2 regions of the Kitasatospora sp. NPDC101155 genome follow, and region 2 is predicted to be linked to the other one. Evidence: riboswitches for the same ligand, from Rfam matches in the RefSeq annotation. Region 2 holds a riboswitch; the other holds the start of a gene.

Region 1 (10,769 bases), on a different contig from region 2:
CCGAGGCGCTGGCCGCCGCGGGCGCGGCCCTGGACGCGCGCGGGTGGCGCAACACGGTGTGGGCGCCGTGGCTGGGGCACCTGGCCCGCGCGGTGGCCGTCGACCAGCCGGAGCGGGCCCGTGGCCTGGCCGCGGAGGCGGTCCGCCGGGCCCGGGAGTCCGGGACGGACTCGGCCATCGGCAGCGCCCTGCGGCTCGGCGCCGCGGTGCACGAGCGGCCGCGCGCGGCCGAGCTGCTGACGGAGGCGGTTCGGCATCTGGAGCGCTCGCCCGCCCGCTACGAGCACGCGCTCGCCCTGGTGGACCTGGGGGAGGCGCTGGGCGCGGCCCCGGCCGGCGGGGCCGCGCTCACCCGGGGCCTGGAGCTGGCCGTCCGGTGCGGCGCCGACGGCCTGGCCGCCCGGGCCCGCGGTCTCCTGCACTCGGACGCCGCGGGCTGAGGCGGGCTCCTGGCGGGCTGTGGCGGACCGGGCGGTGGGGCCGCGGGCGGGCCACTCTTGAATTTTACCGTCCCATGCAACTATTGTGATGACACATAAAGCGCACCTGCAAACGGTTGCTGGGCATCCCCGCCGCCGACCCCACCGGGAGTCCGACCATGAGCACCAACCTCTTCAGCCCCTACACCCTGCGGGAACTGACCATCCCCAACCGGGTCTGGATGCCGCCGATGTGCCAGTACAGCGCTGCGCCGTCCGGCGAGGCCGCCGGGGTCCCGACCGACTGGCACTTCTCCCACCTCGCCGCGCGGGCCGCCGGCGGCACCGGGCTGATCATCGTCGAGGCCACCGCGATCACCCCCGAGGGGCGCATCAGCCCGTACGACCTCGGCCTCTGGAACGACACCCAGGTCGAGGCCTTCCGGCGGATCACCTCCTTCCTCAAGGAGCAGGGCACCGTCCCCGCCGTCCAGCTCGGCCACGCCGGGCGCAAGGCCTCCACCGAGCGGACCTGGGTGGACCGCGGGCGCGCCCTCACCCCGGACGAGGAGCACGGCTGGCAGCCGCTCGCCCCCAGCGCCGCCGCCTTCTCTCCCGAGCACAGCACCCCGGACGAGCTGACGGTAGATCAGATCCACGAGCTAGTACGCCAGTTCGCCGACGCCGCCCGGCGCGCGCTCGACGCGGGCTTCCAGGTCGTCGAGCTCCACGGCGCCCACGGCTACCTGATCCACCAGTTCCTCTCCCCGCAGAGCAACCACCGCACCGACGCCTACGGCGGCTCCTTCGAGGGCCGCATCCGCTTCGCCCTGGAGGTCGTCGACGCGGTGCGCGCGGTGTGGCCCGAGGAACTGCCGCTGTTCTTCCGCGTCTCCGCGACCGACTGGCTCACCGAGAACCCGCAGGACGGCCGCGAGGGCTGGACCTCGCAGGACACCGTCCGCCTCGCCAAGGAGCTCCAGGCGCACGGCGTGGACCTGCTGGACGTCTCCACCGGCGGCCTCGTCCCCGACGCCCTGATCGAGGCCGCGCCCGGCTTCCAGGTGCCCTTCGCCGAGGCGGTGCGGGAGGGGGCCGGCCTGCCGGTCGCCACCGTCGGCCTGATCACCGACCCCGCCCAGGCCCAGGACATCCTCGCCTCCGGCCGCGCCGACGCCGTCCTGATCGGCCGCGCGCTGCTGCGCGACCCCTTCTGGGCCCGCCACGCCGCCACCGAGCTCGGCGGCGAGGTCCACTCCCCCGTCCAGTACCACCGCGCCTGACGGCACCCGTACGACGGCCGCGGCCGCGGGAGTGGCCGGCGGGGGTGGCGCGGGGGGGGCGGCGGTCGGGGGTGGCGTGCCCAGCCCGTGAGCGCGGTGACGGCCGGCCCGGGGGCGTCGTTCGCGCCGGCGCCCCGCCCGCCGCGCCGGCCCCCGGCGGCGTCGGGCCGGCCGGCCCCCCGCCCGCGGCGGCTCGTGGCGGTGCCGGCCGGTCGGGGCGGGGCTCAGGCGTTGCCGCGGCCGAGGAAGTGGCCGGCGGTGGTGGCGCTGGTGGAGCGGCGGTCGTGGGAGGCGTGCCCAGCCCTTGAGCGCGGTGACGGCCGTCCCGGTGGCGTCGTTCGCGACGGCGCCGGCGGTGGGTCAGTCGAGGGCCAGGTTGGGCCCCGGCGCGCCAAGTGGCACGCACACGGGGCGGGGACGAACGGGGCGGAGCCCGCAACGCGAACCGCCCGCCGGCAGGGCTGTCGGCGGGCGGGGCTGAGGGGACCGAGGACCGGTCAGGCGAGCAGGTCGGACTGGAGGGTGACGACCTGGCGGAAGGCCGCGGCGGGGACGCCCTGGGGGTTGGTCATGGTGACCACGGCCACCACGTCGGAGGCGGACAGGTACGCCAGCCGGGTGGTCGGCACCCCCTGGCCGGCCGTCGCCGGGGAGTCCTTGAGCGTCACGTCGACGCCCTCGACGGTGTCCCAGTCGCTGTGCGGGGCGGTCTTCGCGTCGGGCGCGGCCTTGGCCGGGATGTCCGTGCGCAGGCTGGAGAAGGTGTTCCAGGCCTCGGCCGTGGAACCGAAGCGCAGCAGCCGGATCTGGGTGCGGGTGCCGTCGGAGGCCGTCCACTCCCGGACGGTGGCCGCCCGGCACACGTTCTGCAGGAGCAGCACGCGCAGCTTGGCCGCCTCCTTCTGCTCGGCGGCGATCGCGTCGCAGGGCACCCAGGAGGCGAGGGCCGTCCCGGCGGGCGCGGAGGGGGCGGCGGAGGCCGTGGGGGTGGTCGGGCTCGCACTCGCCGAGGGTTCGGCGGAGGGCGTGGCGGAGGAGGACGCCGAGGGGGTCGCGGTGGGCACCGGGAAGACCGGCGCGGTCAGGGAGCCGCCGGCCTCCTTGGGGGCGGGCAGCAGCAGGTAGCGCAGGTCCGCGTAGTGCAGCGCCTTGCCCTTGGTGTCCGGCGCGGCCTTACCCGAGGGCAGGGGCGGCAGGGTCAGGGGCGGGAAGGTGTAGCGGCCGTCGTTCGCGGTCGCCAGGCCCGGGATGTCGGTGCGCTCGGGGGTGGTGACGGTCAGCGCGGCGCCGGTGCCGGCAAGAGCGAACACCAGGACAGCGCAGCTCCAGCGCACGGCGGCCTTGCGGCGGCGGGTGCGCCGGGCGGCCTGCTCCTCGGGGGTTTCCAGGGGCTCCTGGGCTTCGGGGGTCTCGGGGGTTCCGGGGGTCTGCGCGGCCTCGGGGGCCTCGCCGGCCTCGGGGGTCTGCGCGGCCTCGACGGCCTCCGGCGCCTCCGGGGCTGCCGGGGTCGCGGCGGGGGCCGGGGCCTCGGCGGAGACGGGGGCGGGGGCCGGGGCGGTCGGGGCCGGCGCGGACTGCGGCGCGGCGGGCTGGTCGGTCATGCGGACGCTCCCGGAAGGGCGAGGCGGTCGAGCTGCAGGGTGAAGAGAGCCACGATCTTGTCCTTGGGCAGCGGTGCCACGCCCTCGGTCTCCATGACCACCAGGAGGTCGCCCTCGGCGGCCGAGCACTCCAGGTGGTCGATCGGCGCGGACGGCGGCGCCGGCATCAGGTAGCAGTGCGCCTCGGGGTGGCCGGGGATCTGCGGGCCGACGCGGAAGATGCCGGTGTCGCCGGTGAACATCGCGGTGTACTCGTTGATCTTCTGCACCTCCTGCTGGTTGAACTGGCGCAGCCGGAGCCCGATCACCAGGTCGTCCCCGCTGCTGCGGTAGGTCCGTACGCCGGTGCCCTTGATGTGCAGGCCCTCCCAGTAGGAACGGAGCTTCTCGCGCTTGTCCTTGGGGAGCTCCTGGAGGTCGGCCTCCAGCTCGTCGGCCAGCTGCCCGGTGCCGTACTCGTTGTCGTTGCCGTATCCGCCCTGGTCCGGGCCGAGTTCGTAGCCGGCCGGGACGGGCAGCAGCAGGTCGCGCAGGGAGCCGAAGTGGCTGCCGTTGGACTTGGCGCCGAACGGCGTGGCGCTCGCCGTCGGGACGGGCGCGCCGGTGGGGCCGGCGGCGGCCGGAGCGGGGTCGTCGTACTGGGTCTTGATGATGCCGATGCCGATCGCCACACCCACCAGCGCCGCCGCGGCGGTCGCGGCGCCCGCGCGCAGCAGGCGACGGGAGCCGGGGCGGGGGGCGGCGGGCGACTGCTCCGGGGCGAGTTCCGCGGCAGGCTGCTGCTCCGGAGCGGGCTCCGCAGCGGGCGACTGCTCCGGGGCGAGCTCCGCGGCGGGCGGGGTCGGTGCGGGGGTGTCCGGGGCGGACGGGGTTCCGGAGGGGGTTCCGGTCACGGTGTCGTTGGTCATACCAGCCGCTCCCACTGCTGCTTCGCAAGGTCCTTGAGGGCCCCGGAGTCCACCGGCTTGGGGCTGAAGATCTCCACCGACATCTGCACCGTGCCGCGCTTGGCGGTGGCGAAGCCGTAGTAGTACTGGTCGCTGCTGTCGGACCAGCGCTCGGGCACGTCGTCCACCGTGTAACCGCCGTTGGCGTCGTCGGCGAAGGGCTCCCCGTGGCGGGTCCTCGCTTCGCTGGAGTGGTCGGGCGTGTACTGGGTGAGCAGGACGCGGTACCTGATGTCGTCCTTCTTCCAGTTCACCCCGACCGCGCGCCGGAAGCCGGTGGAGTTCAGGTTCTTGAAGGCGAGCTCCGGCTTGTCGCTGAACTCGGCGAGGTCGCCGACCGACACCCAGCTCGGCTTGTCCGGCAGGTCGCTCCAGGGGCCGCTGCCGGCCGGGGCACTGATCAGCAGCTTGCGCAGGTCGCCGTCGATGGCCGGCGGCGCGGGCTGCTCGGCGGCGAAGGCGGCCGGGTCGACCACCTGGGCCGGGTAGGACGGGCGGGCGACCTGCAGCTTGGGCAGCGGCGTGGGCGGGCGCTGGGCCTGGATCGCGTAGCCGACGCCGCCGCCGGCCAGGGCGCCCAGCACCAGGGCGCAGGTGGACAGCAGCACCGGGCGGGGGCGGCGCAGGGCACGCGGCGCGGCCTCGGGCTCGGGCGCGGCCGTCGGGAGGTCGGGGCTGCCAGTCAACTCGCCTTCGGTGGGCGGGCTTTGGGGCTGCGGCGGGACGGGCGGCGCGGGCGGGGCAGCCGGCACGGCCGGGTCGGCGGCCGGCGCGGGCGGCGGCGTGGGTTCGGTGGTCACGGAAATGGCTCCAGAGGAGGCGGAAGGGGTGGCGTCGGAGGGCGGGCGCGGGCGCGGGCTCAGCCGCCGGAGGCGAGCCACTCGCGCTGGCGCTTCATCACGTCGCTCAGCAGCGCCTTGTCCGGCGTGCCCTTCACCTCGACGTCGATGGTGTACTGGACGTCGCCCTGGCTGCCGATGCCGGTCATCGAGCCGGTGAACGCCTCGTTCTTGGGCTTCTTCCGGAAGCCGTGGGCGTTCGGGTCGCCGTCGATGTCGATCGGCTCCTGCGACTTGATGTTGTAGAACTTGACGAACCTGCTCGCGATGTCGGCGGAGCCCAGGTGCAGCAGGGTGACCGTCACTTCGGCCTTGCCGTCGGCCGTCCGGTAGGTGCGGGTGGCACCGTCCTTGTAGCCCATGTCGCCGAGGAGGGTGTCGATGTCGTCCGGCTTGCCGAACATCTCGGAGACGTCGTCGTGGGTCAGCGCCATCCCGTCCACGGGCCCGTACGACTCGCCGCCGTCGGGGATCGGGAGCAGGAAGTACCGCAGGTCGCCCTCGTGCTTGGAGCCGTTGACCGTGCCCTTGACGGTGCTGGTGGGCTTGGGCTCGGTCGGGACGGCGGTCGGCACCGGGACCGGGGTCGCGGAGGGCGTCGCGCTCGCACTCGCGCTTGCGTTCGCGTTCGCCGAAGCGGTGGCGCGCGGGGCGGGCGCCGCGACGGCCGGGCGGCTGTCCGGTTTGCCGACCGCGACGGTCACCGCGGCGCTGGCCGCCGTGACGGCGAGCAGCCCGGCGGTGGCCAGCGCGACGCCGACGGCGCGGGGCAGACGGCGCGGGGCAGGGCCGGGTACGGGACCCGCGACGGCCTCGGGCACCGGCTCCACGGCGGGCTCCGGCACGACGGCGGGCTCCGGCTCCGCGACCGGCTTCGGCGGCGGATCGGTGAAAGCGCTCTCGTTTTCGGGCGCGGACAAAGGACTCCCCCAAGGGAAAAGTGGATTTCGCACGCGGACCACTCTCGGATTCCGCTCCCCCGCGGCTCTCCGGACCGTCCATCACGTGGCTCAGCAGGCATTATGAGAGTTCGATGACAGCGGTGCCAACAAAATCAACCACCGCACTCCCGCCCAAGATCCACAAATCGGACACGCCGTAATCCAAACGCAACCGGCCGACCGGTGCGCCGGGAAAAGGCCGGTGGGTCTTCGCGGCCGAACCGGTTCACCGCCCGGGCCACGGCGCCCCGGTGACCGGATGACAGGAGGTCGGGGCGCAGCGCCGGTCCCGCCCGGGCGGACGCCGCGCCCCTGACGACGTGTCGTCCGGTCGGCTTGAGTTCGAGCGCACTCCAAGTCCTACGGTTCCTGCCGTGGTCACCGGCCGGACGGTCGGGACCGGGTACGAGGAGAGGACAGGCGCCATGGGTGTTCCCGCGAACAAGACCGGTCTGCGGCAGGAGCGGTTCGACCGGGGCATGGAGATGCTCACCCGGGTCGACGGCGAGCGCGGCCTGCTGCCGGTCGCGACGGGCTGACGGCCCGCCGCGACCGGCGCGGCGGCCTGGTCTCAGCGCTGGGACTCGTAGGCGAAGACCGTCTTGCCGACGGCCGTCTGCAGCGGGGTCAGGCGGTCGACGAGCTGCTGGCGGTCGGTGCCGCGGCCGTCGGACCACTGGCCGAGGGTGGCCAGCATCGCGCGGCCGGCGCCGCTGAAGGCCTGGACCATGCCGCTGTCGGCGGGCAGGACGGGCAGCCCGGAGGCGGGCGGCGGGGCCTGGGCCCCGACCTCGAAATCCTCGAACTCCATGGAGAGTTGGGTGACCAGGTGGACGGTGTCCACCGGGTCCTCCATGGTGAACAGGGCCAGGTTGAACTGGTTGTTCTGGGGGTCCTTGTAGAGGGCGATCTGTTCGCCCAGGCAGCCCTTGCTCGCCTTGATCAGGGCGATCAGCCGGGGGCCGACCGAGTCGGGCTCAGTGCACGAGGCCAGGGTCGCGGAGCCGACCTTGGTGTAGACGGTGCCGTCGGCCGCCTTCACCTCGGCGGGGAAGACCTGGTCCAGCGGGATCTGGGGGCGGCCTGCGGCTGCCGGGGCGTTCGAGGCGGTCCGGCCGGTCGGGGCGGCCCCGGTGGACTCGGCGGCGGCGGGGGCCGCGGTGACCGGCGCGGAGGTCTGGGCGGCCGGGGCGGTGGTGTCGCCGGAGGGCTGCGTGACCTCGATGCCGAGGACGGTCAGCGCGGCGGCGCCGACGGCCAGGGCGGCGTTGCGCGGCCAGACCCGCTTGGGCGGCGGCTCACTGGCCCGACGGTGCGCCTCCTCCTCCATGGCCACGGACTTGACGAAATCGTCCCACTGCTCGTCATCGGACTTGCCCTGGCCTGCGCCCGGGTCGTTGTTTCGCATACCGACGCACCATAGTGATCATGACTGACACATCCAGCCCACGAACGATCACATCTTGATCAACTTGTGGCGTCCGGGCCGTGCGGGGGCGGCGGCCGGGAAGTGGGTGTGGGCGGCGTCGCCGGCCGGGTGGTCCCGGGCCTGCGCGACCGCCTGCTCGGCGACGCCGAGCAGGCGGTGATTCGGGAGAACTACGCGCGGGTGCGAGCGACCCTCGACTGGATCGAGACCGCGGTCGACACCGGGAAGGTCGACATGGGCGGCGAGCCGTCCCGCCCGCTCCGGGGTGAGTAGGCGATGCCCCGCGCCTCCGAGCGCGGTCGGCGACCGCCGAACGGCACGCCGACACCGTCCGCAGGGTCCTCTTCGAGGCCCGCCCCGCCGGGCCGACCGCCCGCGTCCACCGGGCCGGGGCGATCCCGCTGCGCCCCGGCCCGGTGGCACCGCTGCGGGGCGGTACGGCGTAGGGCCCGGTGGATCGGGGTTCGTGGTCAGGGGCCTCGCCCTACGTCCTTGACGGACGGGTCAGTTGGAGAAGTCCTGGGTGAGCCAGACGGTTCCACTGGCATCCCGGTGGACGGCGATGCCGATGTGGGTGAACTCGCTGCTGAGGATGTTCTTGCGGTGGCCGTCGTTCGGCGGCGTCTCGTTCAGCATGTCCTGGGTCAGGCTGACCGCCATGGCGGCGATGTCCTGGGCCGAGGTGGAAACCCCGTTGCCGTAGCCTATGTTCTCCCCGGCGGCGTTCCACTGGACGCCTGCGGCCGTCTCCCGCGCCCCCAACTCGGCCTCGCCCGGGCACTGGTGGGACATGCCGCAGCCGCCGGCCATCGTCTGGTCGTGGGCCCCGGCGCTGCTGGTCAGCCCCGACGTGATGGTGTAGGCGGGCAGACCCTGGGCGGCCCGCGCCTGGTTGATCAGTTTGAGGACCTGCTGCACGGCGTCCGAGCTCGAACCGGTCTGCGCGGCCGGGGCGGTGGGCGTGGCCGCGGGGGCGGGGGCGTGCGTGGCCGGGGCGGACGGGGACGACGACGCAGACGGGGACGACGGCGCGGACGGGGACGACGGCGCGGACGTGTGGGACGCCGGGGTCGGGGCCGGAGCGGAGGGCCGCGCCGAGTGGGAGCCCTGGGACTCGCCACCGGAACGCGCGGTCGCGGATTCCGGGGCGCGGGAGGCCGGGACGGACGGCGACGGCGAGGGGAGCGAGGCTTCGGCCGGGGCCGGAGCGGAGGGCCCTGCGGCCTGCGGGTCGGCCTGGTGGCGGTGCTGACCGTCGGAGTCGCTCTGGTTCCGGTGCTGGTGGTGCTCCTGCCACCCGGCGTGGCTCGCGTACGTGTGGGAGCCGGGCACGGCGGAGGCTCCGCTCGCGCTCAGCAGCGGCAGCATGAGGCCGGCGCCGGCGATCCCGGCGGTGGCGGCCAGACGCGGGGTGTGTCTCCGGCGCGCACGGCGATGCCGGCCGATACCTGAAGTCAGCATGGGGCGTCCCTCTGCGACGCCTGCGAGGTGAGCTGTCGGGTTCGGGCCGTGAGGTAGCCCGGCCGCACGCAGCGGCTTCACCCCTAGCCGCACCCGTCTCGTCCGCGAACGGACCGAGCAGGGCGCGGCGAACTACCTGGTTCCCCCGCTCCTGCCCGGTGCACTGCTCGACGTCCGGCCGACCGGTGGACAGGACTCGGCGTCCCGGCGGCAGGGTCCGCAGGTGCGAACAGGTTGCACGCTAGGCAGATCGGCCCGGAAGACACAAGTTCGTATCATGCACATCACATGGACATTCGGCGAAGATCTGATGGAATGCCAAATTAGCTGACAAAGCGCAGCATAATCACCCTAATCGGACAACTCTCCCGGCTGTCGATGCCGGGCGCGACGGCCGCCGCCCCCCGCCCGGAGTACTCCCGAGACCCGCTGCCGCACCAGATCCACCCCCACGATCTCGACTCGCACCTCCTCCCCCACCTCGGCGACCACGCCCTCGGTCTCCACCTCGATCCCGGCGAGCTCCGCCCCCGAGCGGATCTCCCCGACCGCGAGCCCTCGCAGAAGTGCCCACGCCTGGTCGCCCGGTGTGGGGTCGGTCCGCCAGCGGGCGCGCAACACGCCGTCGGGGTCGGGCAGTACGGCCGTGAGCAGCGGCTTGCGGTCGTCCGTACAGCAGGAGAGCAGGGCTGCGGCCCGGGCCCCGGCGGCCAGCTCGGCCAGGTCAGCGGGCTCCGGCTCCTCGGTGCCCATGCTGCTGATCCGGCCCTGCGCGTCCTCCCAGACCAGCTCGGCCGGGCCGTCCTGGGGGAGGTCGGCCAGCACTGCGGCGACATCGGTGCTCAGGTCGGGCCAGACGGAGAGCATGGCCCGCGGCGCGAGGCCGGCCCGTACCGTTTCGAGCGTGTCGGGTGTCAACCGGTGCCATCGGGTGGCGTTGTGGAGGTAGCCCTCCTCCAGGAGCAGCGACTGTTCGAGCAGCAGGTGGCGCAGCCGGGCCCAGAAGGTCTCGTCGGCCGGACGCTGTTCGTCGGAGCGTTCCTCGGGCTCGTACGGGGAGGCGCTCAGTGGTTCGGGGAAGAGGCCGAGCGCCCGAGTCCGTTCCACCGCCCGGGGGCACGGCACCCGGCTGCCCAGGTACATGTACAGGTCCCACCCGATGTGGACCTCGAACCGGCCGGCCGCCTCCAGCCGGCAGTAGAACCCGTCCCCGCGCAGCATCCCGCGCACCACCTCCACGGCGACCGAGAGCGGGATCTCCTCGCCGTCGTGGTACGGGGACGGGGCGTGCGGCTCCCGGACGGCCAGCCGGGTCACCCCGCTCTCGCACGCGAAGTCCTCGACGGCGCGCAGGTACGCGGCTTCGACCGGACCGTGGTCGCTCTCGCTGTCCTCGGTACCGACGTAGTGGCCTCGCTCGTCGCGGTCGGCAGGGTCGTACTTGGTCACTCGGTACACGTACTCCACCGGGCTCACGGTATCCCCGCAGTCGGCCCGCGCAGCACCCGTACCCCAGCACGTACGGCAGCCTGCCCGGCGACCGCGAGGCCTTCGAGCGGGATCTGACTCACGAACAGGTCCGGGGTCCACTGCAGCCGCTCTTCACCCGGCACCAGTGCCACCGCCCCTTTGAACATGACGCCGGCTGTCCTGGCACTCGAAGGATCAGCGAGGAAGTGTGACGCCCCCGAGCCGGCTGGGCAGTACACCCGGGTCCGCCCTCGCCCGGGCCGGCGCCCACGACTGCGCCGACACCCTGCTCACCGACCTCGCCCTCCTCGGCGGTCACGTCTCCGAGCCCGCCGAGCACCTGGTACTCAGTCGGCGCGGGCGCTGCCGAAGGTACGGC
Region 2 (10,769 bases):
CGATTGGGACGCCACCGCGCTGCGCGAGGTGATCGACCTGTCGCTCGACTCGATGCGCCCGGTCGACGCCCCCACCACCTGGGTGCTGTCCAACCACGACGTCACCCGGCACGCCACCCGCTTCGCCAACGAGCCGGGCCTCGGCACCCAGATCCGCACCCCCGGCGACCGTTCGCTGGGTCTGCGCAGGGCCCGCGCCGCCACCCTGCTGATGCTCGCGCTGCCCGGCTCCGCCTACGTCTACCAGGGCGAGGAACTCGGCCTGCCGGACGTCACCGACCTGCCGGACGAGGTCCGCCAGGACCCGTCCTTCTTCCGCCAGGCCGGCCAGGACGGCTACCGCGACGGCTGCCGCGTCCCGATCCCGTGGTCCGGCACCGAGGCCCCGTACGGCTTCGGTCCGGTGGCGGGCGGGCCGTCCTGGCTGCCGCAGCCCGCCGAGTGGGCCGCACTCAGCGTCGAGGCGCAGACCGGCGACCCGACCTCCACCCTGGAGCTGTACCGCAGCGCGCTGGCCGTCCGCCGTGCGCAGCCCGACCTGGGCGCCGGTACCGAGGTCGAGTGGCTGGACGCCCCCGAGGGTGCCCTGGCCTTCCGCCGCGGCTCCTTCGTCTGCACCGTGAACACCACCGGCGAGCCCGTGCGGATAGCAGCGCCCGGTCGACTGCTGCTCGCCTCGACCGAACTCGTGGTGGACGGCGGCGAGACGGTGCTCGCTCCGGACAGCACCGGCTGGTGGGCGGTCTGACGTGGGTGCAATAGGCTCTGGGCCCGTGACTACGGCGCGACTCTCAGACATCGCGGCGCAGGCGGGGGTCAGCGAAGCCACCGTCTCCCGCGTGCTCAACGGCAAGGCGAACGTCTCCGCCGCGACCCGGCAGACCGTGCTGGCGGCGCTCGACGTGCTCGGCTACGAGCGGCCGACCCGGCTGCGCCAGCGCAGCGCCGGGCTGATCGGGCTGATCACGCCGGAGCTGAGCAACCCGATCTTCCCCGCGCTGGCGCAGGTGATCGAGCAGGTGCTCAGCCGGCACGGCTACACGCCGGTGCTGTGCACCCAGACGCCGGGCGGGTCCACCGAGGACGAACTGGTCGAGATGCTCGTCGACCGGGGCGTGGCGGGCATCGTCTTCGTCTCCGGGCTGCACGCCGACAGCACCGCCGACCACGACCGCTACGCCCGGCTGGCCGGGCGCGGGGTGCCGTTCGTGCTGATCAACGGCTACAGCGAGCGGATCGACGCGCCGTTCATCTCGCCGGACGACCGGGCCGCGATGTGGATGGCCGTCCAGCACCTGGCCGAACTCGGGCACGAGCGGATCGGGCTCGCGGTCGGGCAGCGGCGGTACGTGCCGGTGCTGCGCAAGATCGAGGGCTTCACGGCCGCGATGCGCGAGGTGCTCGGGCGCAGCCAGGAGGAGGCGGAGGAACTCGTCCACCACACGCTGTTCAGCGTGGAGGGCGGGCACGCGGCAGCCGGTGCGCTGCTCGACAAGGGCTGCACGGCGATCGTCTGCGGGAGCGACATGATGGCGCTCGGGGCGATCCGGGCGGTGCGGCAGCGCGGGCTGTCGGTGCCGCAGGACGTGTCGGTGGTCGGCTTCGACGACTCGCCGCTGATCGCCTTCACCGAGCCGCCGTTGACCACGATCCGCCAGCCGGTCGAGGCGATGGCCACGGCGGCGGTGGACGCGCTGCTGGAGGAGGTCGGCGGGAACGCCGCCCAGCGCGGGGAGTTCATGTTCCAGCCGGAGCTGGTGATGCGGGGGTCCACAGGGGCCTGCGCGCGCTGACCCCGGTACCGGATGGCGGTGCTCGACCGACGGGCCCCGGAGGGCGGTTGCTCTCCGGGGCCCGTCGGCGTGCGTCTGCTCGACCGTGCTGTCCGGTCAGCCCTCCTGGGTGGCCGGGCGGTCGGCGGTGAGCCGGTGGCCGTCGGCCGCGTCGCCGGTCCGGGTCTCGGTGCGGCGGCCGCGGGCCAGGTAGTCGCGCAGGATCAGTTCGACCGCGTCCTGCGGGCTCTTGGTGCCGGAGAGCAGCATCGCGTCTATCGCGAGGTTCGCGTCGAGGGTGACGGTGACCTGGGCCATGGTGATTCCTCCTCGGGTGCAGAGCAGCAGCATGCCCGTCGGGCCGGGGTTTCACCATGCGAATACGCCGGAACCCCCGGGGAGGAGCGACCAGACTCTCCCCGGGGGTGGCGGGTGGTCAGCGTTCGGACGACGGCTGACAGATGTTGAAATCTGTTATCTGAAATCTGCTACCTGTCAGCTGTTCTCTGTTGTCCGTCAGCTGTGGGCCCGTGGCCCGTGCGCCCGTGGCCCGTGGGCCGTTGCTCAGACCCGGCCGGCGAAGTCCGGGGCCCAGTTGGCGATGGTCTGCTCGCGCACGCCCGAACTCGGGTTGGCGGCCTCGACGTACTTGCCGCCGCCGATGTAGATCGCGACGTGATACACGCCGGAGTTCTGGCCGTTGTTCGACCAGAACAGCAGGTCGCCCGGCTGCAGGCTGTCCAGCGAGACGTGGGTGCTGGCGGCGGCCTGGTCGGCGGCGACGCGCGGGATGTTGATGCCCGCGGCGCGCAGCGCGGCCTGGGTCAGGCCCGAGCAGTCCCAGCCGCCGTTGCCGGTGCCGCCGTAGACGTAGGCCTGGCCGACCTTGGACTCGGCGAAGGACACCGCGGCGGCCATGCTGCCGGTGGCGGCCTGGGCGGCCGGCTTGGCAGCCGGCTTGGCAGCCGGCTTGGCGGCCGGCTTCGAGGCCTGGGTCAGGGCGGTCGGCTTGGCGTTCACGACACCGCCGTTCGCGGCCTGGCCGGCCTTCTGGGAGCGGTTGAACCAGCCGAAGTCCGAGCCGGAGGTGGACGAGGAGGACTTGTCGGCCTGGGCCTTGACGCCGTCACCGAAGGTCAGGTGCTGGCCCGGGTAGATGGTGTTCGGGCCCTCGGTCAGGGTGGCGCGGTTGAGGTCGTACAGGTGCTGCCAGCCGCCCTGGACGTTGTTCTTCGCGGCGATCGAGGACAGCCAGTCGCCCTCGACGACGGTGTAGTCGGTGGACGACTGCGCCTGCTGCTGGGCGGGCGCGGCCGGCGTGGCGGGCTTCGCGGCCGGGGCCGGGGCCGGGGCCTGGTTCTGCGCGGGCTTGGCGGCAGGCTTGGCGGCCGTGCCGGCGGAGGTGTCGACGGCGGCCGGAGCGCCGCCCTTGGTGAGGCCGGCCTGGACCGAGCAGACGGGCCAGGCGCCGGGGCCCTGCGAGGCGAGGACCTTCTCGGCGATGGCGATCTGCTGGTCCTTGGTGGCCTGGTTGGCCTGCGGGGCGTACGCGGTACCGCCGAAGGCGGCCCAGGTGCTGGAGGTGAACTGCAGGCCGCCGTAGAAGCCGTTGCCGGTGTTGATGCTCCAGTTGCCGCTGCTCTCGCACTGGGCGACCTTGTCCCAGGTGGCGACGGGGGCGGCGTTGGCGGTGCCGGTGGTGAGGCACGGGACGGTGAGACCGACGCCCGCGACGCCGAGGGCGGCGATCACGCGACGGGTACGGCCGGACAGGCGGGTGCCGTTGGTGGGCAGCATGAAGACGCGGTCCTCTCCCACGCCTGCGAGGTGAGCTGTCGGATTCGGGCTGGAGTTGCCCGGCCGCGCTGTGGGCGCGGCTTCACCCCTAGCCCTGGACCGTTCCGAGGAACGGCCCGGGGCGACTTACCTGTGGTTCCCCCGCTCCTGCCGTGATGCGTTTTCGCGCTGCCAGGACATCCGACGGCAGGACTCGGCGTTGCGGATGAACTGGGTTCGTGTGGTCACGAACGAGGAGCACGTTAAGCAGACTTAAGTTCAAACTGCAAATATCTGTGATGCGCATCACGGTTTAGCGGAAGCTGCCAAATCGGACACGAATCATGATCGTAAATGATCGTTTTTCGGCAATGTCGCTGTGGATTCCCGCAATTGTCTCCGCTTCAGAAGTGAAGTGACGGAGCGTGGAAGCGTGTGGTGGCGCGCCGATCGTAATAGGGGAGTGGCCGTGAATCGAGCGCCGGAATCCGGCCCGGCATTTCCTCCAAAAAGCGACAAAACGGACATTATGCTCTATCTTCTGATATCGCTCATACCTCCCGTAATTCCCCTGCTCGGACAAGCTGCGGGCGAGCCGAAGGCGGGGGCGGGCGGAGGAGTGGCGGAAAAGGGCGAGCCGCGGGGCAGGCCGACGGCAAGCCGAAGGGCCCGGAACGCGATCGTTCCGGGCCCTTCGGTACGCGGGAGGGTGCTAAAGGCGGTTGCGGGCGTCCGGCTAGGCCTCCACGGGCCCCTGGGCGGCCGCGTGGGCGCCGCGGGAGCCCTCCTCGGCCCCGGCGGCGGCCGCGGCCTCCGCCTCGGCCTGGGCCAGCTCCTCCGGCGTCGGCGTCGGCAGTGCGGCCAGGTAGGTGGAGGCGATCAGCTGGCCGACGGTCGGGTAGGCGCCCAGCGGCGCGGCCGACGGGCAGCCGGTCTCCTCGGCGGCCGTGGCGAGCAGCTCCGAGTCCGCCTCGGGCCCGATCACCAGCGGGGCCAGCGCCGGGCGCTGGGAGCCGGTCTCCTTGAGGTGGTTGACGGCGTCGGCCACCGAGCCGGGGACGTCGAGCGCCGCGGCGACGACCGGAACGGCCAGTCGGGCGGCCAGCAGCACGCCGGTGATGCCGGCCGCGGCGGCCGCGTCCGCGCCGCCGACGGTGGTCAGGACCACGCCGTCCGCGGCGGTCGCGATGGCGAACAGCCGGGCTCGGTCGGCCCGGGCCAGCCCGGCCTCGGACAGCCGCACGTGCACGGCCTCGGCCAGCAGCGGGTGCGGGCCCAATGTGTCGGTGACGGTCGCGCCGTACTCGGCGGCGAGGGCGTGAAGCCCGGTCAGGAAGTCGTGCGGCCCGGGTACCAGCGGCACCACGACGGGCGCCGCCAGGCCGGCCTCGGCGGCCTCGGCCAGCAGCTCGGCGACGGTGCGGTCGTCCTCGCTCTCGCTCTCGGCGCCGTCGGTCGGGAGGTAGCCGACCGCGGCCCGGACGCCGGCGTGCTCGCTGCGGACGATCGAGAGCAGTTCCTCGACGACCGAGCGGGACTCGGGCCCGGCGGTCGCGGGTACGGCGAGCACCAGGGCCGGCGAGCCGGTGCGGATCTCGGGGCGCTCGGGACGGCGGTGGCGCCCCCGCGCACGGGAGCCTGGAGTACGGACGGGCAGTGGCGCGCCCGGGATGGCTGCGGTGCTCATGTCGGAGATCGTAGGACATCGGCCCGTCAGGCCTGCAGTCGGCTGCCGTACGGGTTTCGGGTGGTCGCGGTGCGAAGGTCGTGTCTCCGCCGTCGCGGTCCGGGCGGTTTGCCTACAATCCGGACATTCCTCGCCCAACCCTCGGGTGGACGCCCGCAGTTGCCCTGACGTGTCCCGTGGGGCGCCGCGTTGCACCTGTGGCACGTGAGATGTCTCACAGTCGAAGGGCGACCTGACGGAGGGTCACGGCGGTGCGACTCCCGGCATTCGAAGATCAACATTCAGCGGGGGGCCGCTCACGGCCGGTTATCGAATGCTCGTCGATTCAGTCGGCTATGTCCGTTTACGTACCGTCAGGAGAAGGGTCCGCGAAGAGTTCGAGACCGCCGATAAAAGGCCTCGTGCACCTGCAATGTCCCGTGCTGATGCACGTGCACTGCGGCTATCATCGCGTCAAGTGAGGCGTTGTGCCGGACCGGTACGGGGCCGGTCCGTTCGTTCGACGGTGCCGGGGCGCCGCGCTGGACGACAACTCCGGAGCTCTTCGGGAGACTTCTATGCACGACTCGCAGGACACGCACAGCTCGAACCACACCTACAACGGGATGGCCGCCGCCGACCTCGAGGGGGTGGTCTGGCAGAAGAGCCGGCACAGCAACTCCCAGGGCAACTGCGTCGAGTTCGCGGCCCTGCCCGGCGGCGACGTGGCGATGCGCAACTCGCGCTTCCCGGACGGTCCGGCGCTCATCTACACCCGGGCCGAGATCGCCGCCCTGCTGCTGGGGGCCAAGGACGGGGAGTTCGACCACCTGGCGGTCTGACCGGTCGCCGCTTCACCACCGGGGGGCCGTCGTGGGTGCTGACACCACGACGGCCTTTGTCTTTTCCCCGCGGGCGCTCCCGCGGGTGGGGTCGGGTCGGGGCGTACAGGGTCGAGTCGTGCCCGGCCGGGGCCTGTAACGCGCGGGCCCGGATCTCCGGCGCGTGGGCCGGGGCCTGTGACGCACGGATCGGAGTGCCCGGCGCGAGGTGCCGGTGCCGGAGGCGGTCCGGCGTCGAAGGGTCCGAGGGACTGGCGGAAGGGCTCGGGGTGTGGTCCTCCTGGGGCGTTCCCAAGCCGGCCGCGCGCCGCACGGCGCTAGGCCGAGCGCCGGTGCCGTCCACCGATTTCGACACGTCCGTCGAGTCCGCCGCCCTGGGCCGGCTCCGCCTCGAACATGGCCCAGACGACCTTGCCGCTGCCCAGTGGGTGCCAGCCCCAGGAGCGGCTGAACGACTCCACCAGGTGCAGCCCGCGGCCGGATTCGGCGACGAAGTCCGCCTCCCGGGCGACCGGTCCGATGCTGCTCGGATCGCTCACCGCGCAGACCACCTGGGGTGCGCGGTGCACCAGGCTTATTCGGATCGGCAGCCGTCCTTCCGGGGTCGGCTGTATGGGAAAGTCGTACTCGCCCAGGCAGCCGCCCGACGGGTCGGGCCGTGCGCCGATCGCATGTCGGAGCGCGTTGGTCACGAGTTCCGAGGCCACCAGCGCGACATCGTCGAACAGCTCCATCAGGCCCCAGTGCTGAAGAGCGGTCCGGGCGAAGTCGCGCGCGGTTCTCACGGCTTCGAAGCGAGGAGCGAGCGTACAGGTGACCACATGGGGGTCAACCGCCAAAGCCGTACCGGTGCTCATGAAGAGCTCCTCCCATAAGGGGGCGGACACGGCTGGACCCGCCGGGGTCATGCCGGTCACCTCCGACTCGCTCGGCCGCTCGGCCGCCCCCTCGACCAGGCGCGCGCGCACTCGAACGCCCGGTGGCGCGGGGGACGCCACCGGGTCGGTGCACGGAGTCGCGCGTGGGGTCGACGCGGAGCCCGCGGGATTGCCAGGGATGTGCAGGTGCACGTGCACCATGGTGGTGTGCGCTCACTGCAGATGCAAGAGTCGATTCACGTGCAGTCGCACTATTGGCATATGCAAGCGCCGAATGCACGTGCATCCTGGTGTGCGGAGTGCAGAACTGATAGGAACATCCGTCAGTATCGGCACCGTGAGCGCTCAACTGATGGCAGACTGTGCGCTGTTTGCCCTAGGTGGAGGTTTCGACCGCATGACCACAGTTCAGCCGGGCGGCGGCTCGATGGTCCGCCGGATCCTCCTCGGCTCCCAGCTGCGCCGCTTGCGCGAGGCGCGCGGCATCACCCGTGAGGACGCGGGCTACGCGATCCGCGCCTCCGAGTCCAAGATCAGCCGCATGGAGCTCGGCCGCGTCAGCTTCAAGGAGCGCGACGTCGCCGACCTGCTCAGCCTGTACGGCGTGGACGACGGCCTGGAGCGGGAGGCCCTGCTCGGGCTGGTCCGCGAGGCCAACAAGTCCGGCTGGTGGCACAGCTTCAACGACGTGCTGCCGGGCTGGTTCCAGACCTACGTGGGACTGGAGGAGGCCGCCCAGCTGATCCGCACCTACGAGGTGCAGTTCATCCCCGGACTGCTGCAGTCCGAGGAGTACGCACGGGCGGTTTTCGGCCAGAGTCGGCCGGTCATCAGCGAGGAGGAGGTCGAGCGGCGGGTCAGCCTCCGCCTGCGCCGCCAGAAGCTGCTGACCGAGGGCACCAACCCGCGCCTGTGGGCGGTGATCGACGAGGCGGCGCTGCGCCGGCCGGTCGGCGGGCCCAAGGTGATGCGCGGTCAGGTGCAGTACCTGATCGACGTCGCCGAGCAGGCCAACGTGGTGATCCAGGTCATGCCGTTCCGCTTCGGCGCGCACGCCGGTGAGTCCGGCGCGTTCACCATCCTGCGCTTCCCGGAGCAGGACCTCGCGGACGTGGTCTACCTGGAGCAGCTCACCAGTGCGCTCTACCTGGACAAGCGGGACGACGTCGACGCCTACGTCCAGGTCATGGAGCGGCTCTGCGTGGACAGCCTCACGCCCGAGCGCACCATAGACCTGCTGGCCTCGATCCTGAAGGAACGCTGAGTTCCTGCCCGGCGGGGCCGCTCGGGCCCCACCGCAGCAGGTCGTCAGTCGAGTGACCGCCCACCCGCCGTCAGCCGCGGGCCGGCGGCCGTTCGCGTTCCGGTGGCAGCGCCTGCGGCGGGCAGCCCAGTTCCCAGGGCAGGTCGTAGCGGCGGAACAGGTCGGCCCGGATCGGCGCCAGCGGGATCTCCGCGCCCGGCAGCAGCACGCCGATGCAGCCGCCCATCAGTGCGCTGCGCAGCACCGCGTGCTCGGCCGCCGGGTCCGGAGCGCCCCAGTCGTGCAGCAGACCCTGGAGGATGGCGCCGAGCTGCTGTTGTTCCGGGTCCTGCACGAAGGCGCCGGTGTCCGGGTCGAGGATCAGTGCCAGGTGCGAGCGCATCACCCGCGGGTGGTCCAGCGCGAGCGCGAGGACGGCGTCGATGGCGCGGGCCAGCCGGGCCTCGGGCGAGGCGTCCAGCGGCAGTTCGGCCAGTGCGCCGGACAGCGCCTGGTGCATCATCCGGTGCGTCGCGGACTGCAGCAGCAGCCGTTTGCCGTCGAAGTAGTACGAGAGCAGGCCGCGGGCGAGTCCGGCCCGCTCGGCGATGTCGGTCAGCGTGGTGCCCGCGTAACCGCGCTGGTCAACCAGCTCGACGGTGGCCCGCATGATGCGTCGGCGGGAGCGTTGCCGCATCTCCTCATTGACCGAATCCCCGCGAGGTGCCATCGTGTCTGCTCCGAACGTTCGTTGGCTCCGAGCCAATATACTTGCGGAGCCGGCAGCCGCGCCGTGGAACCGTGCCCTGACGGGCGCTGCCCGCGCGGCCGGGTACGAAGACGGCCGGCTCCACCAACACGGGGGTTTGGTGGAGCCGGCGCCAGCAGCCGACGACCAGGGGTCGGTCGTGGGCGAGGGCCGGTGCGGGTCAGTGCTCGGTCAGGGCTCCGGTCCGGGCCGTGGTCGGCCCGACAGGCGGATAATCATAATCCGGCACCGACACGGGAGTTGAATTCCGGCGCCGGTCCACCAGAGCGCCCACCGTGGCGACCAGCAGGCCGACCAGCGCGACCGCGGTGACGAAGACCAGCGCCGGCCGGTAGCCGTCCAGCTGGGCCCGAGGGCTGTCGTCACCCGCGCTGCCGGCCGTGATCATCGCGGTCGCCCCGGCCAGCACCACGGCGGTGCCGACCTGGATCGCGGTGTTCACCAGGCCCGAGGCCAGGCCCTGCTCCTCGTCGGCCACGCCGTTGGTGGCGGCGATGTTCACCGAGGGGAAGGCGAGCGCGAAGCCCACGCCGAGCAGCAGCATCGAGGGCAGCACCAGGACCGGGTAGGAGCTGTGCTCGTCCAGGCGCAGGAACAGGGCGAAGGCGGCGACCAGGGCCAGCAGGCCGATCGGCAGCAGCCGGCCGGTGCCGAAGCGGTCCACGATCGGGCCCATGAACGGCGCCGAGAGTGCGATGAACGCGCCGGCCGGCAGCAGCCCCAGGGCCATCTGCAGGGCCGACCAGCCGAGCAGGTGCTGCAGGTAGAGGGTCACGACGAACTGGAAGCCGCCGTACGCGCCGGTCATCGCGAAGGCGACCACGTTGGCCCGGGCGACGGAGCCGTTGCGGAAGATGCCCAGCCGGACCAGTGGGTGGGCGGTACGGCTCTCGATCAGCAGGAAGGCGGCGCCCAGCGCGATCACCACGGCCATCGAGCCGAGGGTGCGCAGGCTCAGCCAGCCGGCGCCCTGGGCCTCGGTGACGGTGAACACCAGCAGCAGGACGGTCGTGGTGCCGGTGATCGCGCCGAGCACGTCGTAGCCGCCCTTGGCGGGCTCCTCGGTCTGGCGGGGAAGCAGGCGGACGGCGAACGCCAGGGCGAGCAGCGCGACCGGGACGGGCATCAGGAAGGTCCAGCGCCAGCCGACCGAGGTGAGCAGGCCGCTCAGCACCAGGCCGAGGGAGAAACCGCTGGCCCCGCAGGTGGTGTAGATGGACAGCGCCCGGTTGCGGGCCGGGCCCTCGGCGAAGGTCGTGGTGATGATCGACAGGCCGGCCGGGGCGGTGAAGGCGGCGCTGACGCCCTTGAGGAAGCGGGCTGCGATCAGCAGGCCGCCGTCGTCGACCAAGCCGCCGATCAGCGAGGCGGCGGCGAAGGCGGACAGGGCGACCAGGAAGACCCGGCGCCGGCCGAGCAGGTCGGCGGCGCGTCCGCCGAGCAGCAGCAGGCCGCCGTAGCCGAGCACGTAGCCGGAGACCACCCACTGCAGGGTGGAGGTCGAGAGGTGGAGCTCGGAGCCGATGGAGGGGAGGGCGACGCCCACCATCGAGACGTCCAGGGCGTCCAGGAACATGGCGGCGCAGAGCACGATCAGGGTGCCCCAGAGGCGGGGTGTCCAGTTCAGCCCGCTGGTTGACGGAGCGTCGGGTGACGTGACGGTCGCGGTGGTCATAGGGAGGACAGTACATGCACGTGCATTCAATGCAAATGAATAAGATGTGAACGCATAATTTTCCGATGCACGTGCTAGGCTGGCGGCGTGGCTGAACTCGACCCCCGAGTGCTCGATTCGCCGGCGGAGGCCGGCCTCGTCGCGGAAT

What was found. A riboswitch is a leader RNA that binds a small molecule or an ion and turns the genes downstream of it on or off. The one in region 2 is predicted to bind cyclic di-AMP.
Region 1: it holds a riboswitch for cyclic di-AMP, as region 2 does, so the genes downstream of both, ACIRYZ_RS27630 (CAP domain-containing protein) here and ACIRYZ_RS02630 (transglycosylase family protein) in region 2, are expected to answer to the same signal.

Annotation. Positions count from the first base shown of each region.
Region 1 is NZ_JBIWPN010000021.1:56,039-66,807, reverse strand. Features, by position in the region: gene ACIRYZ_RS27670 (ATP-binding protein) at 1-440, shown strand, start outside; gene ACIRYZ_RS27665 (NADH:flavin oxidoreductase/NADH oxidase) at 599-1,702, shown strand; gene ACIRYZ_RS27660 (hypothetical protein) at 2,200-3,303, opposite strand; gene ACIRYZ_RS27655 (hypothetical protein) at 3,300-4,211, opposite strand; gene ACIRYZ_RS27650 (hypothetical protein) at 4,208-5,050, opposite strand; gene ACIRYZ_RS27645 (hypothetical protein) at 5,110-6,009, opposite strand; gene ACIRYZ_RS27640 (hypothetical protein) at 6,602-7,438, opposite strand; partial or broken gene ACIRYZ_RS27635 (DUF6192 family protein) at 7,559-7,732, shown strand; gene ACIRYZ_RS27630 (CAP domain-containing protein) at 7,964-8,920, opposite strand; cyclic di-AMP (ydaO/yuaA leader) riboswitch at 8,923-9,091, opposite strand; gene ACIRYZ_RS27625 (RNA-binding protein) at 9,272-10,387, opposite strand; gene ACIRYZ_RS27620 (helix-turn-helix domain-containing protein) at 10,738-10,769, opposite strand, start outside.
Region 2 is NZ_JBIWPN010000002.1:9,418-20,186, reverse strand. Features, by position in the region: gene ACIRYZ_RS02645 (glycoside hydrolase family 13 protein) at 1-748, shown strand, start outside; gene ACIRYZ_RS02640 (LacI family DNA-binding transcriptional regulator) at 774-1,793, shown strand; gene ACIRYZ_RS02635 (hypothetical protein) at 1,890-2,090, opposite strand; gene ACIRYZ_RS02630 (transglycosylase family protein) at 2,337-3,590, opposite strand; cyclic di-AMP (ydaO/yuaA leader) riboswitch at 3,577-3,778, opposite strand; gene ACIRYZ_RS02625 (hypothetical protein) at 4,285-5,235, opposite strand; gene ACIRYZ_RS02620 (DUF397 domain-containing protein) at 5,793-6,056, shown strand; gene ACIRYZ_RS02615 (ATP-binding protein) at 6,374-6,913, opposite strand; gene ACIRYZ_RS02610 (helix-turn-helix domain-containing protein) at 7,332-8,198, shown strand; gene ACIRYZ_RS02605 (TetR/AcrR family transcriptional regulator) at 8,269-8,874, opposite strand; gene ACIRYZ_RS02600 (MFS transporter) at 9,107-10,621, opposite strand; gene ACIRYZ_RS02595 (MarR family winged helix-turn-helix transcriptional regulator) at 10,709-10,769, shown strand, end outside.